2 regions of the Streptomyces sp. NPDC052023 genome follow, and region 1 is predicted to be linked to the other one. Evidence: riboswitches for the same ligand, from Rfam matches in the RefSeq annotation. Region 1 holds a riboswitch; the other holds the start of a gene.
What was found. A riboswitch is a leader RNA that binds a small molecule or an ion and turns the genes downstream of it on or off. The one in region 1 is predicted to bind thiamine pyrophosphate.

Region 1 (6,696 bases):
CCCCGTCCGGTCGGTCCTCAGCCGCTCCAGCACCAGCAGCGCCACCGCGCACACCACCATCAGAATCGTCGAAAGGGCCATCGCCTGCCCGTAGTTGAGATCGCCGGGCCGCGCCAGCAGCCGCGCCACGGCGACCGGCAGCGTGGGGTTGTCCGGCCGCGCGATGAAGACCGTCGCCCCGAACTCCCCGAGCGACACGGCGAAGGCGAACCCGGCCGCCACCAGCAGCGCCCGCCGCACCATCGGCAGGTCCACCTCACGCCAGGCCCGCCACGGCGACGCCCCGAGCACCGCCGCCGCCTCGCGCAGCCGTACGTCCACCGCCCGCAGCACCGGCAGCATGGTCCGCACGACGAACGGCACCCCGACCAGCGCCTGCGCCAGGGGTACGAGGATCCACGAGGCGCGCAGATCCAGCGGCGGCTCGTCGAGGGCGATCAGGAACCCGAAACCGACCGTCACCGCGGACACGCCCAGCGGCAGCATCAGCAGCGCGTCGAACCCGCGAACGAACCGCCCCGCGTCCCGCCGGGTCAGCGCCACCGCGGCGAGCCCGCCGACCAGCACGGCGATCGCGGTGGCGACCACGGCGTACGACAGCGAGTTGCCGATCGCGTCGATCGGCGGGACCAGGAAGGTGCCGCCGTCCTCGCTGGTCAGCGCCCGGTAGTAGCCGAACCCGGGGGCGTCGAGCGAGCGCTGCACCAGCACGGCCAGCGGCAGCAGGAGCAGCAGGGCGACCACGGCCAGGACACCGGCCAGCAGCGCCCACTGCCCGGCCCCGCGCGGCCGGCGTGCGGTCACGGACGCATCCACCAGCCGCAGCGCGGACTCCCGCCGCCGTACGGTCCAGGCGTGCACGGCGAGCACCGCGCCCACCGCGGCGAACTGGACCAGCGTCAGCACGGCGGCGGTGGCGAGGTCGAAGACCTCCGTGGTCTGCCGGTAGATCTCCACTTCGAGGGTGGAGAAGGTGGGTCCGCCGAGGATCTGCACCACGGCGAAGGAGGTGAAGGTGAACAGGAAGACCATCAGTGCGGCGGCGGCCACGGCAGGCCCCAGCGCGGGCAGGGTGACGCTCCGCCAGGCGCTCAGGCGGGACGCCCCGAGCATCCGCGCGGCCTCCTCCTGGCGTGGGTCGAGCTGCGCCCAGAGCCCGCCGACCGTCCGTACGACGACCGCGTAGTTGAAGAAGACGTGCGCGAGCAGGATCGCCCACACGGTGGTGTCCAGCCGGGCGCCCCAGAGGTCGTCCAGCAGCCCGCCCCGCCCGACCAGCGCCAGGAACGCCGTGCCGACCACGACGGTCGGCAGCACGAACGGCACGGTGACGACCGCCCGCAGCACCTGCTTGCCGGGGAAGTCGAAGCGGGCGAACACATACGCGCCGGGCAGCGCGATCAGCAGCGTCAGCGCGGTCGAGGCGAGCGCCTGCCAGGTGGTGAACCACAGGACGTGCCGGATGCCGGACTGGGCGAGAACGTCGGCGAGCAGCCCGAACTGCCAGCTCCCGTCGGCCTTCAGTCCACGGCCGACGATCGCGGCGACGGGGTAGGCGAAGAAGACGGCGAAGAACGCGACAGGCAGGGCGAGAAGCCCGAGCCGCGCCGCGTTCCCGCGTGCCCTGGCGGCTACTTGAGTACGAGCGACGTCCACGACTTGACCCACTCGTCACGGTTTTCGGCGATCTTCGCCGGGTCCATGGTCCCGGGGTCCTCGGCCTGCGGGCCGTACTTCACGAACTCCCCGGGCACCTGGGCGCCCTCGCGCACCGGGTAGACGAACATGTTCAGCGGCATGTCCTCCTGGAACTGCTTGGTGAGCATGAAGTCGAGCAGCGCCTTGCCGCCCTCCGGGTTCTTCGCGTTGTTCAGCAGGCCGGCGTACTCGACCTGCCGGAAGCAGGTGCCCATGGCCACACCGGTCGGGGCGGTCTTCGGCCTCGGGTCGGCGAAGACGACCTCGGCGGGGGGCGAGGAGGCGTACGACACGACCAGCGGCCGGTCGCCGCCCGCCTTCCGGCCGCTCGCGGAACCGGAGAACTCCTCGTTGTAGGCCTGCTCCCAGCCGTCCACGACCTTCACGCCGTTGGCCTTGAGCTTCTTCCAGTAGCCCTCCCAGCCTCCCCCACTCTCGGCTCCGCCCGAGCGGGAGGTGCCCCCATCGCCGTACTTCGCGGCCGTGCCGAGCAGGAAGCCGAGGCCGGGTGAGGAGGTGGCGGCGTTCTCGGTGACGAGGAGGTTCTTGTACGCCGGGTCGGCCAGGTCGTCGAGGGTCTTCGGCGGGTCCAGCTTGCGCTCGCTGAACCAGGCCTTGTCGTAGTTCACGCAGATGTCGGCGGTGTCGACGGGTGTGACGCGGTGCTGCTCCTGGTCGGCCCGGTACTCCGGCTTGACCAGGTCGGCGTCCTTCGCCTCGTACGGCTGGAAGAGACCGTTGTCGAGCGCGCGGGACAGCAGGGTGTTGTCGACGCCGAAGAGGACGTCGCCCTGGGGGTTGTCCTTGGTCAGGACGGCCTTGTTGACGACCTGGCCGGCGTCGCCGTCCTTGAGGACCTTGACCCGGTAGCCGGACTGCTTCTCGAAGGCGGCGATCACGCTCTTGGACACGACCCACGAGTCATGGCTGACGAGGGTGACCGTCTTGGAGTCCGAGCCTTCATCACCGGAACCCGAGGACCCGCACGCGGACAGCGTGACCATGCCCAGCCCGACGACGACGGCTGTGAACTTCTTGGTGTTGCTCACTGATTTCCTCCTGGGTGACCAGGAAGAGACGCGGCCCTGCCCGGGACCTGGAACGGGTTCCCGGGCAGGGCGCAACAGCTCGAGTGACGACCGATCTCCCTACCCAGAATGACCTGGGCGAGGTTCAGAGGGTCTGCGGCTCACCCAAGATATGGCTGCCGCACTCTCAGCGCTGTGGCGCTCCCCTGCCGGAATATGAAGATGTGTACGGCGTCAGACTACCGCTCGGTGGCCGCGAGCTGACCACACGCCCCGTCGATCTCCTGACCACGGGTGTCCCGGATCGTGACCGGTACACCATGGGCGGCGATGGCCTCCACGAACGCCTTCTCGTCCTCGGGACGGGACGCGGTCCACTTGGAGCCCGGAGTCGGGTTCAGCGGGATGAGATTGACGTGCACGGGCTTGCCCTTGAGCAGCCGGCCGAGCCGGTCACCGCGCCAGGCCTGGTCGTTGATGTCCCGGATCAGCGCGTACTCGATGGACAGCCGCCGCCCGGACTTCTGGACGTAGTCGAACCCGGCGTCCAGCACCTCGCGCACCTTCCAGCGCGTGTTCACGGGCACGAGGGTGTCGCGCAGCTCGTCGTCCGGGGCGTGCAGCGAGATCGCCAGCCGGCACTTGAAGCCCTCGTCGGCGAAGCGGTGGATCGCCGGCACCAGTCCGACGGTCGAGACGGTGATCCCGCGCTGCGAAAGCCCGAGCCCGTCCGGCTCCGGGTCGGTGAGCGCGCGGATGGCACCGACGACGCGCTTGTAGTTGGCCAGGGGCTCGCCCATGCCCATGAAGACGATGTTCGACAGCCGCGAGGGCCCGCCGGGCACCTCGCCGTCGCGCAGCGCCCGCATGCCGTCCACGATCTGGTGGACGATCTCGGCGGTGGACAGGTTGCGGTCGAGCCCGGCCTGCCCGGTGGCGCAGAACGGGCAGTTCATCCCGCAGCCCGCCTGCGAGCTGATGCACATCGTCACCCGGTCCGGGTAGCGCATCAGCACCGACTCGACGAGCGTCCCGTCGAACAGCCGCCACAGCGTCTTACGGGTGGTGCCCTCGTCCGTCGACAGATGCCGCACGACCGTCATCAGCTCCGGAAGCAACGCCTCCCGCAGCTTCCCGCGCGACCCGGCCGGGATGTCGGTCCACTGCTCCGGGTCGTGCGCGTACCGCGCGAAGTAGTGCTGCGACAGCTGCTTGGCACGAAACGGTTTCTCACCGATCTCGGCGACGGCTTCTTTGCGCTCGGCCGGCGTGAGATCGGCAAGATGCCGCGGCGGCTTCTTGGCTCCGCGGGGGGCGACGAATGTGAGTTCTCCGGGCTTAGGCATGGCTGTACCAGTGTCGCAGATCCACTTGGGTGACCTGGGGCTGCCGCTGCTACGACTGTCGGTAGTAGGCAGGGCCGCGACGGTGTTCGCACCGCCATGTTCGGCATCGCCCGGTGCACACCTCGCCCACATGGGGTAACGCCCTCCCCCGTGCGATCCCAGAGAGGCCCCATGGAGGCGGCTCCCCGCCTCCCCGGCTCGACGAGTGCTCAGTCGATACAGAACTCGTTGCCCTCGATGTCCAGCATCGGGATGCACGACTCGTTTTCCTCATCGGCATACAGGGTTCGCACGTGGGTCGCACCGAGCGCCACCAGCCGTGCGCACTCGGCTTCGAGCGTGGCGAGACGCTCGTCCCCCACGAGCCCGGTGCCGACCCGGACGTCGAGATGCACCCGATTCTTGACGATCTTGCCTTCAGGGACGCGCTGGAAGTAAAGGCGCGGGCCCACGCCTGACGGATCACTGCAGGCGAACCATGATCCCTGCTGCTCAGGAGGCAGGGTGCGGTTGAAATCGTCCCAGGTGGTGAACCCCTCCGGTGGCGGCGGTATGACGTACCCCAGCACCTCACACCAGAAGCGAGCGAGGCGCTCAGGTTCTGCGCAGTCGAAGGTGACTTGGAACTTCTTGATCGCTGACATCGGCGCACGGTACCGCGCACCAGGGGGACCCTGCCGCTCATTTCCCCAGGCGGATCCGCCCGTAGGCTGCCCAACAGTCGACGCTGCCATCGGCGTACACGCTGCCCATGTACCAGTCGTCGTCATCGACGCTCGTCGGCGATCTAGAACTGGCCGTGCAATGCCCGTATCCCCGCTCGACCTCCACCAGACGTCACTCCAGACAGCCTCACCCTGTGCGTCGATCCACGGCACATCGATCCATGGCCGAAGTGCTAGTGACCGAGCCACATCCCGTCACGCATGATCACTCTCCCGCGTAGTTCGGGCTCGCCGCGCCAGGCGCGCACAGTCCTCGGGGCCACCCGTATGTACAGAAAAGAACCCTCTTCCGCGCGTGGATCCCAGCCGAACTTCTCGGCGAACGCCTCCGCCGCGTCCCCCGGCACCTCCTGGTCCGGAAAGTACTCCGCCTCCCCCTGGAGGAGCACCACGTCGAAGGTGTCCGGTAGCGAGAGGCGCAAGCGCGGCTCTGCGCGGACGTTTCGCGCCGTCACGGAAGTGGCGCCGGTGCACATCCACACCGCTCGCCCGTCCCACGAGAACCACAGCGGCACCTGGTGCGGCCCGTGATCAGGGTGAGCCGTCGACACCCATACATCCCGCTCGGTGCCGAGCCGCTCCAGAGCGTCGCGCACACGCTCGGCAGTCCGGCGACGAACGATTCCTGTGGTCTCCATGAGGAGCGACCCTAACCAAGCAGGCGCGAGGCGCGCCTGAGGCGCAGGACCTACTCCTCGCGACCTATGTACCCCCTCGATCAGTTCCAGGCGTGCGCGCGGCCTGTACGAGTCAGGGCCCGAAGACCTGGGAAAGGTGAGCGGTCAGCTGCTCCGCCGACGCCGGGGTGACCCGCGCGCCGAGGTGACCGTCGGGGCGGACGAGGAGGGCTGTGGGGCCTTCGGCCCGGTAGCCGCCGCGGAACTCGCCCCGGCTGTCCCACAGCACCGGCAGCCCGGCCCGGCCGGCGTCCATCCCGCCGGCGAGCACCGCGTACGCCGCCATCTGGTCGTGACTCGCCGTACGCGCCTTGGCGGCCAGGTCCGCGAAGGTGTCCGCCTGCCCGTCCTCGTCCGCGTAGCGCGGCCGGACGTGATCGCGTTCGCGCAATACGTCGTACAGGCTTATCGGGTAGGCCGCGATGCTGTCGGTGAGGCCGCCGCAGTCGGGTGCCCGGTCCCCGGCATCGGGGCCGGTGAGGCCCGGCGTCCGGGGTCCTACGACAGGGCTGTCCGGGTAGGCGACCAGCAGCTGTGCCTCCCGCATCATGATCGTGGCGGGGTCGTCGGGGTCGTCGGGGTCGGCCTGGATGCCTTCCCGGGCGTGCCGGACCGTGCGGCCCACGACCTCCTCGCCGATCGGCCGCCGTTCGGCGTCGTAGCTGTCGAGCAGCCGCGGGTGCGCCGTTCCCCGCACGGCGAGGGCCAGCTTCCAGGCCAGGTTGCAGGCGTCCTGGATGCCGGTGTTCATGCCCTGCGCGCCGGTGGGCGGGTGGATGTGTGCGGCGTCGCCCGCGAGGAACACCCGGCCGTCGCCGTAGCGGTCCACCAGGCGGTGACTGATGCGGAAGATCGAGGACCAGCGCATGGCCGAGGCGGTGGTCGGTCGCGGGGAGAGCCGGTCGAGCACGGCCTGGATGTGTTCCAGTCCCGGCCGGCGGCCGCCTTCCAGTCCGTGCGTCACGTCGCCGGGCGTGTCCGTGCCGTGGCCGAGCCCCTGCGTGGCCTCGCCGAGCCCGTTCGTGGCCTTCTCGGCCCCGGGTTCGCGCCGGAGGTGTCCCGCTCGGGTCGACAGTTCGGGTGGGACGAGCATGGACATGCGGTAGCGGGAGCGCCCGGGCAGGGGGATGCAGACGAGGAGGTCGTCGAGCGCGCCGTCGCCGTAGTGCATGGCCCGTACGCCGTAGCCCTGAGGCAGGTCCCAGTCCACCTCGACGTCCGC
Region 2 (6,696 bases), on a different contig from region 1:
GGGGGCACCGCGTCCAGCTGCTCGGCACCGAGCGCGCCGCGCGCCTCACGGGCCAGCGCGAGCAGCGCCACGGCGTCGTAGGGGCGGACCTCCGGCATTCGGGCGGTCGCCGCGGCGACCAGCTCGTCCAGCTCGTACGCGAGGCCGGGCACGGCGGCCGAGGGCGGCGGGACGTCCTCGTGCACATGCCGGTAGAGCACCTGGGCGGGGGAGTCCCCCGTGTGCGGCTTGCCGCCGGTCAGCATCTCGTAGAGCACCACACCGCACGCGTACACGTCGACGCGGGGATCGGCGCTGCCGTGCTCGATCTGCTCCGGGGCGAGATAGGAGACGGTGCCCAGGACCGACCCGGTGGTGTGGGTGACCGTGTCCACGGCCCGGACCAGCCCGAAGTCGGCCACCTTGACCCTGCCGTCGTCCCCTATCAGGACGTTCTCCGGCTTCATGTCCCGGTGCACGAACCCCGCACGGTGGGCGGCGCCCAGCGCGGCAAGGACCGGCTCCAGGATGTCCAGCGCGGCCCGCGGCTGCAGCGCCCCGCGCTCGCGCAGCACGTCCCGCAGGGTGCAGCCGGAGACGTACTCCATGGCCAGGTAGACGTACGACCCGTCCGCCCCCTGGTCGAACACCTGGACGACGTTGGGGTGGGCGAGCCGGGCCACCGACTTGGCCTCGCGGATGAAGCGCTCGACGAACGAGCCGTCCACGGCCAGGGTCGGATGCATCACCTTGAGCGCGAGGACGCGGTCGAGGCGGGTGTCCACGGCCCGGTAGACCGTGGCCATCCCGCCGACCGCGATCCGCGCGTCGACGCGGTAACGGCCGTCGAGCAGTTGCCCGACCAGAGGGTCTTGAAGGGTCGTGTCCACGCAGGCGAGTGTACGAGCCGTCACCGACACCTCCGGCCGGTTCCCGGACCATCGGGGCGGTACTGCAGCCGACCTGTGACGTGTCTTACCCACCTGTGCCCCCGGCGCCGTACCGGGTCACTGGAAGGCGGGCCGCTCCGGGTCCAGCGCGGCCATGCCCGCCACCGGCGACGAGGCCTCCGCGAAATGGCGCCTCGGGATACGCCCCGCCCGCCGGGCCAGCCGCCCCGCCTCCACGGCGCCGCGCATGGCGGTGGCCATCAGCACCGGCTCCTGCGCCCGGGTCACAGCTGAGGCGAGCATCACAGCCGCGCACCCCAGCTCCATCGCGAACGCCGCGTCCGACGCCGTACCCGCTCCCGCGTCCAGGATCACCGGCACGCGCGCGTGCTCGACGATCAGCTGGAAGTTGTGCGGATTGCGGATGCCGAGGCCGGAGCCGATCGGCGACCCGAGCGGCATGATCGCGGCGCAGCCCACGTCCTGGAGCTTGCGGGCGAGGACGGGGTCGTCGTTGGTGTACGGCAGCACCGTGAAGCCGTCGTCCACCAGTGTCTCCGCGGCGTCCAGCAGCTCGATCGGGTCGGGCAGCAGGGTGCGCTCGTCGGCGATGACCTCCAGCTTGACCATGTCGGTGCCCAGCGCCTCACGCGCGAGGCGGGCGGTCAGCACCGCCTCACCGGCCGTGAAGCAGCCGGCCGTGTTGGGCAGCACCCGGATGCCCAGCTTGTCCAGCACCGACAGCACGGAGCCGTGGACGCCGGGGTTGACGCGCCGCATCGCGACGGTGGTCAGCTCGGTCCCGGAGGCGATCAGCGCCCGCTCCAGCACGTCCAGGCTCGGCGCGCCGCCGGTGCCCATGATCAGCCGGGAGGTGAAGGTCGTACCCCCGAGGACAAACGGATCGTCGGCCATGGGTCAGCCTCCTTGGACGGCGGTGAGGACCTCGACACGGTCCCCTTCCGAAAGGGGTGTGGCGGGCCACTGGGCACGCGGGACGACGGTTTCGTTGAGGGCGGCGGCCACTCCGGAGGGTGCCGCGGTGAGGGTGTGCACGAGGGCGTCGAGAGCCGTTCCGTCGGCGATCCGGCGGGGCTCCCCGTTGACGGAGATGATCATGCGGGCTGCTCCGTGAGTGCGGCGCTGAAGCGCTTCGGCGTGAAGGGACGGGCCTCGTCCGGAAGTTCACCGGTCGTCAGGACGTGCGCCATGGCGTCACCGGTCACCGGAGTGAGCAGGACGCCGTTGCGGTAGTGGCCGGTGGCCAGCAGCAGGCCGTCCAGCCCGGTCGGTCCGAGCAGGGGCGCGTTGTCGGGCGAGCCGGGCCGCAGGCCCGCCCTGGTCTCCGTCAGCGGCAGCTCGGTGAGCCCCGGGACCAGTTCGTGCGCGTCGCGCAGCAGCTCGTACACGCCCCCGGCGGTGACCGTGGTGTCCCAGCCCTGTTCCTCGCTGGTGGCGCCCACGACCAGCTCACCGTTCTCGCGCGGCACCAGGTAGACGTGGCTGCCGCGGACCACCGCGCGCACGGTGCGGCTCAGGAACGGCGCGAGGGGTGGCGGCACGGTCAGCCGCAGCACCTGCCCCTTGACCGGCCGCACGGGCGGCAGCACGGCCTCGGGGACGCCCGCGAGCCGCCCGCTGAGGCTTCCGGCGGCGAGCACCACCTGCGCGGCGGCCAGCTCGGCCCCCGCGCGCGTGACGATGCCCGTCGCCCGCTCCCGGGCGACCAGCAGCCGCTCGGCCCACTCCCGGTGGAAGACGACGCCCGCCCGCTCACACGCGGCCACGAGCGCCGCCGCGAGACGCCGCGGGTCGATCTGGTGGTCGCCGTCCACCCGCAGCCCGCCGCGCACACCCGGCGCCAGCATCGGCTCCAGGCGGCGGCAGTCCCGGCCCGACAGCCACTCGGAGTCGAGCCCCGTGTGCCGTTGCAGGGCGTGCAGTTCGCGCAGATGGGCGCGGTCGTCGGCGTCCAGCGCGACGGCGAGGGTGCCGCAGCGGCGGTAGCCGAGGTCGTGACCGGTGAGTTCGGTGAGTTCGGCCGCGAAGTCCGGATAGCGGCGGGCCGACGCGAGGTTCAGACCGAGCAGGGTCTGCTCGCCGTAGTGGAGTTCCGTGACGGCGGCCAGCATGCCGGCCGCCACCTGGGCGGCCCCGCCGCCCGGTTCCGGGTCCACCACGGCGGTGGCCAGTCCGCGCTGTGCGGCACGCCAGGCCGTGACCAGACCGATGATTCCGCCCCCGATGACGAGGACGTCCGAGGTACGTGCAGAAGACGACACGGGCACCGCGCCCCTCCCTTCGCCGGCATGACCCGGATCAGGTTCGTACGGTCGGAGGCCGCCCAGCCTCCCTCTCAGCCCGGTGCGTCCGGGCTCCCGCGAGTGCTTTACGGTGGCCACCCTAGCCCTTGACTCCGCCCCTCTGTAAGGGAGCCTCCTGGCATGCCCCGCTCACTGGACGGCCTCGTCCTCGCTCCCGTCGCCGACCAGGCCCCGGGCCAGGTGGGTACGCGCACCCGGTTCACGTACCACGAGAAGGACGGCGAGGTCTGGGCCGAGTACGCGGGTGGGGACGTCGTCCGCGGGTACCTCGTGGGGACGCGCGAGGGGGACCGGCTGGACTTCCGGTACGTGCAGCTCAAGCGGGACGGGACGACGTCCTCGGGGCACTGCGTGTCGGCCGTCGTGGAACTGCCGGACGGGCGGCTCCGGCTGGACGAGAGCTGGGAGTGGGAGTCGCAGGCCGGCAGCGGGACGAGCGTGGTCGAGCAGCTCGGCTAGCGGTGGGCCGGGGGCTCGGGGACCAGGCCACGGGGACCTCCCCCTTACTGACAAACTGTCAGGTGTCTATGGTGATCAGGTGAGCGAGCAGACGAGGGCACAGGCGCGGCGCGTGGTCGTCGTGGGCGCGGGCATGGCCGGGGTGCAGACCGCGGTCGCCCTGCGGGAACAGGGCTTCGACGGCACGGTGACGCTGATCGGCGCCGAGCCCCACCAGCCGTACGACCGGCCGCCGCTGTCCAAGGCGGTCCTGCTCGGCACGGCCGAGCACTCCGCCTTCGACGTCGACTTCGAGGCGCTCGGCATCGAACTGCACCTCGGGCGCGAGATGACCGGTGTCCGCCCCGGTGACCACGAGCTGGACACCGAGGCCGGGCCGGTGCCGTACGACGCGCTGGTCCTGGCCACCGGAGCGGAACCCGTCACCCTGCCCGGCGCCGAGGGCGTCCCCGGCGTGCACCTGCTGCGCACCCTGGACGACGCCGAGCGGCTGCGGCCGGTGCTCGCCCGGCAGCACGACATCGTGGTCGTCGGCGCGGGCTGGATCGGCGCGGAGTTCGCCACCGCCGCCCGGGAGGCGGGCTGCGCGGTGACCGTGGTGGAGGCCGCGGACCGTCCCCTCGCCGGGGCACTGCCCGGCGACGTGGCCGCGCCGATGAGCGCCTGGTACGCCGACAGCGGCGCCGTCCTGCGCACACACGCGCGCGTGGAGCGGGTCGAACCCGGGGCGGTCGTCCTGGACGACGGATCGCGGGTGCCCGCCGGCGCCGTCGTCGTCGGCATCGGCGCCCGGCCCGCCACGCGCAGGCTCGCCGGCTCCGGCATCGAGCTCGGCCGGCACGGGGAGGTCCTGGCCGACGACCACCTGCGGACCTCGGCGCCGGACGTCTACGCCGTCGGTGACTGCGCGTCCTTCCCCTCGGCGCGCTACGGCGAGCGCCTGATGGTGCACCACTGGGACAACGCTCTGCAGGGCCCCCGCACGGTCGCGGCGAACATCATCGGCGAGGCCCCGGCCGTCTACGACCCGGTCCCGTACTTCTGGTCCGAGCAGTTCGGGCGCTTCGTCCAGTACGCCGGGCACCACGCGTGCGCCGACGCCACCGTGTGGCGCGGTGACCCGGCTGGGCCCGCCTGGTCGGTGTGCTGGCTGCGGGAGGGCCGGCTGGTCGCCCTGCTCGCCGTGGGCCGCCCCCGGGACCTGGCGCAGGGCCGGCGGCTCATCGAGGCCGGAACCCTGATGAGCCCGGAGCTGCTCGCCGACCCGGCGCGCCCGCTGAAGGCGGCCACGGCCTGACGCGTCGCCGCCGGTGCCGGTGTCCTCCATCTCGGCCTGGGTGACCTCCCGGTCGCCGCGGCCCGGGCGATCCTCGGCGACGACATCCTGCGTGCGTGGAGCGGTCCAGGAGGGGGGCGACTACTTTCTGCACCGGCCCGTGCCGGCCGACCCCCGCCGAGCCCGGCCGCCACGCCCCCGGCCTCGACCTGGTCCGGCACAGGGCGGCGCGGGCACCGGCCGTCCCTGGTTCGCCATCGGGGGCATCGACCTCGGCAACCTCGACCAGGTCCTGGACGCGGGCGCCCGCTGAAGGCGGCCACGGCCTAACGCGTCACCGCAGGTCAAAGGGGTCGGTGGGCGGGGCTGACTTCCGACTGTCAGTGGGGGATGGCAGGCTTGTTCCCGTGACCGAGATTGACGCAAAGATCGATGCTCTCGTCCCCGCCTGGCTCACCCTCCCCGACATCGCCGAGATGCTCGGCGTCGAGGTGACGCGTGTGCGGCAGCTGGTCAAGGAGGGCCAGCTCATCGCCGTGCGCCGCGGTGAGAACCGCGCGCTGCACGTCCCCGCCGCCTTCATCGACGGGGACAAGGTCGTCAAGGGCCTGTCCGGGACCCTGACGCTCCTGCGGGACGACGGCTTCACGGACGAAGAGATGCTGGAGTGGCTCTTCACCCCCGACCCGAGCCTGCCGGGCACGCCCGCGCAGGCGCTCAGCGAGAATCGCGGCACGGAGGTGAAGCGGCGGGCCCAGGCACTCGCCGTCTGATCCCAGCCCGACTCGAGAAAGCCGCCCGGTGTACGGCCGCGCGGGCCCGCGGGCCCGGCCCCCGGGCCGACCGCGCCCGCGCGGCCCGTACGCCGGCGGCAGACACATCCAGAGGCACCGAATCCACGGGGGGACCCACGCATGCCCGACACCGCCGCCACCGCTCGCGCCCGGCTCGCCGAGGCCCGTGTCTACCTGTGCACGGACGCCCGTAAGCGCCAGGGGGACCTGCCCGAATTCCTGGACGCGGCCCTGGCCGGCGGGGTCGACATCGTGCAGTTGCGCGACAAGGGCATGGAAGCCGCCGAGGAGCTCGAGCACCTCGCGGTGTTCGCCGACGCCTGCGCCCGGCACGGCAAGCTGCTCGCCGTCAACGACCGCGCGGACGTCGCCCACGCCGCCGGCGCCGGTGTCCTCCATCTCGGCCAGGGCGACCTCCCGGTCCCCGCGGCCCGGGCGATCCTCGGCGACGACATCCTCATAGGCCGCTCCACGCACGCCGCGTCCGAGGCCGCGGCGGCAGCGGTCCAGGAAGGGGTCGACTACTTCTGCACCGGCCCGTGCTGGCCCACCCCCACCAAGCCCGGCCGCCACGCCCCCGGCCTCGACCTGGTCCGGCACACGGCGGCGCTGGGCACCGGCCGTCCCTGGTTCGCCATCGGCGGCATCGACCTCGGCAACCTCGACCAGGTCCTGGACGCGGGCGCCCGCCGGGTCGTCGTCGTCCGCGCGATCACCGAGGCCGACGATCCGGGCGCGGCGGCGTCGGAGTTCGCGAAGCGGTTGCGGAGCGCCTGAAGGGGTCGGCGGCGTCGGAGGGCGCGTGACCCGATGTGACCGCACGGTGTCCAAGGAGTGGACAACAAGCCGACAATCCGGGCAAATTCCCTGCATCCGGTTGGGGGACAGGTGTCCCCTGGCTAACCTGCCCGTATGGCCCTCGGAACCGCATCCACCAGGACTGATCGTGCACGCACCGTGCGCGACATGCTCGC

Region 2: it holds a riboswitch for thiamine pyrophosphate, as region 1 does, so the genes downstream of both, thiO (glycine oxidase ThiO) here and ACIHCM_RS21685 (thiamine ABC transporter substrate binding subunit) in region 1, are expected to answer to the same signal.

What each region holds. Positions count from the first base shown of each region.
Region 1 is NZ_JBIUBW010000010.1:212,912-219,607, reverse strand. It holds gene ACIHCM_RS21690 (ABC transporter permease) at 1-1,656, opposite strand, end outside; gene ACIHCM_RS21685 (thiamine ABC transporter substrate binding subunit) at 1,632-2,747, opposite strand; TPP riboswitch at 2,826-2,944, opposite strand; gene rlmN (23S rRNA (adenine(2503)-C(2))-methyltransferase RlmN) at 2,966-4,072, opposite strand; gene ACIHCM_RS21675 (VOC family protein) at 4,282-4,716, opposite strand; gene ACIHCM_RS21670 (pyridoxamine 5'-phosphate oxidase family protein) at 4,971-5,435, opposite strand; partial or broken gene ACIHCM_RS21665 (FAD-dependent monooxygenase) at 5,548-6,696, opposite strand, start outside.
Region 2 is NZ_JBIUBW010000001.1:184,104-190,799, reverse strand. It holds gene pknB (Stk1 family PASTA domain-containing Ser/Thr kinase) at 1-869, opposite strand, end outside; gene ACIHCM_RS00835 (thiazole synthase) at 987-1,784, opposite strand; gene thiS (sulfur carrier protein ThiS) at 1,788-1,988, opposite strand; gene thiO (glycine oxidase ThiO) at 1,985-3,151, opposite strand; TPP riboswitch at 3,148-3,261, opposite strand; gene ACIHCM_RS00820 (hypothetical protein) at 3,314-3,652, shown strand; gene ACIHCM_RS00815 (NAD(P)/FAD-dependent oxidoreductase) at 3,732-4,949, shown strand; partial or broken gene ACIHCM_RS00810 (thiamine phosphate synthase) at 4,956-5,238, shown strand; gene ACIHCM_RS00805 (Rv2175c family DNA-binding protein) at 5,336-5,701, shown strand; gene thiE (thiamine phosphate synthase) at 5,843-6,499, shown strand; gene metF (methylenetetrahydrofolate reductase [NAD(P)H]) at 6,635-6,696, shown strand, end outside.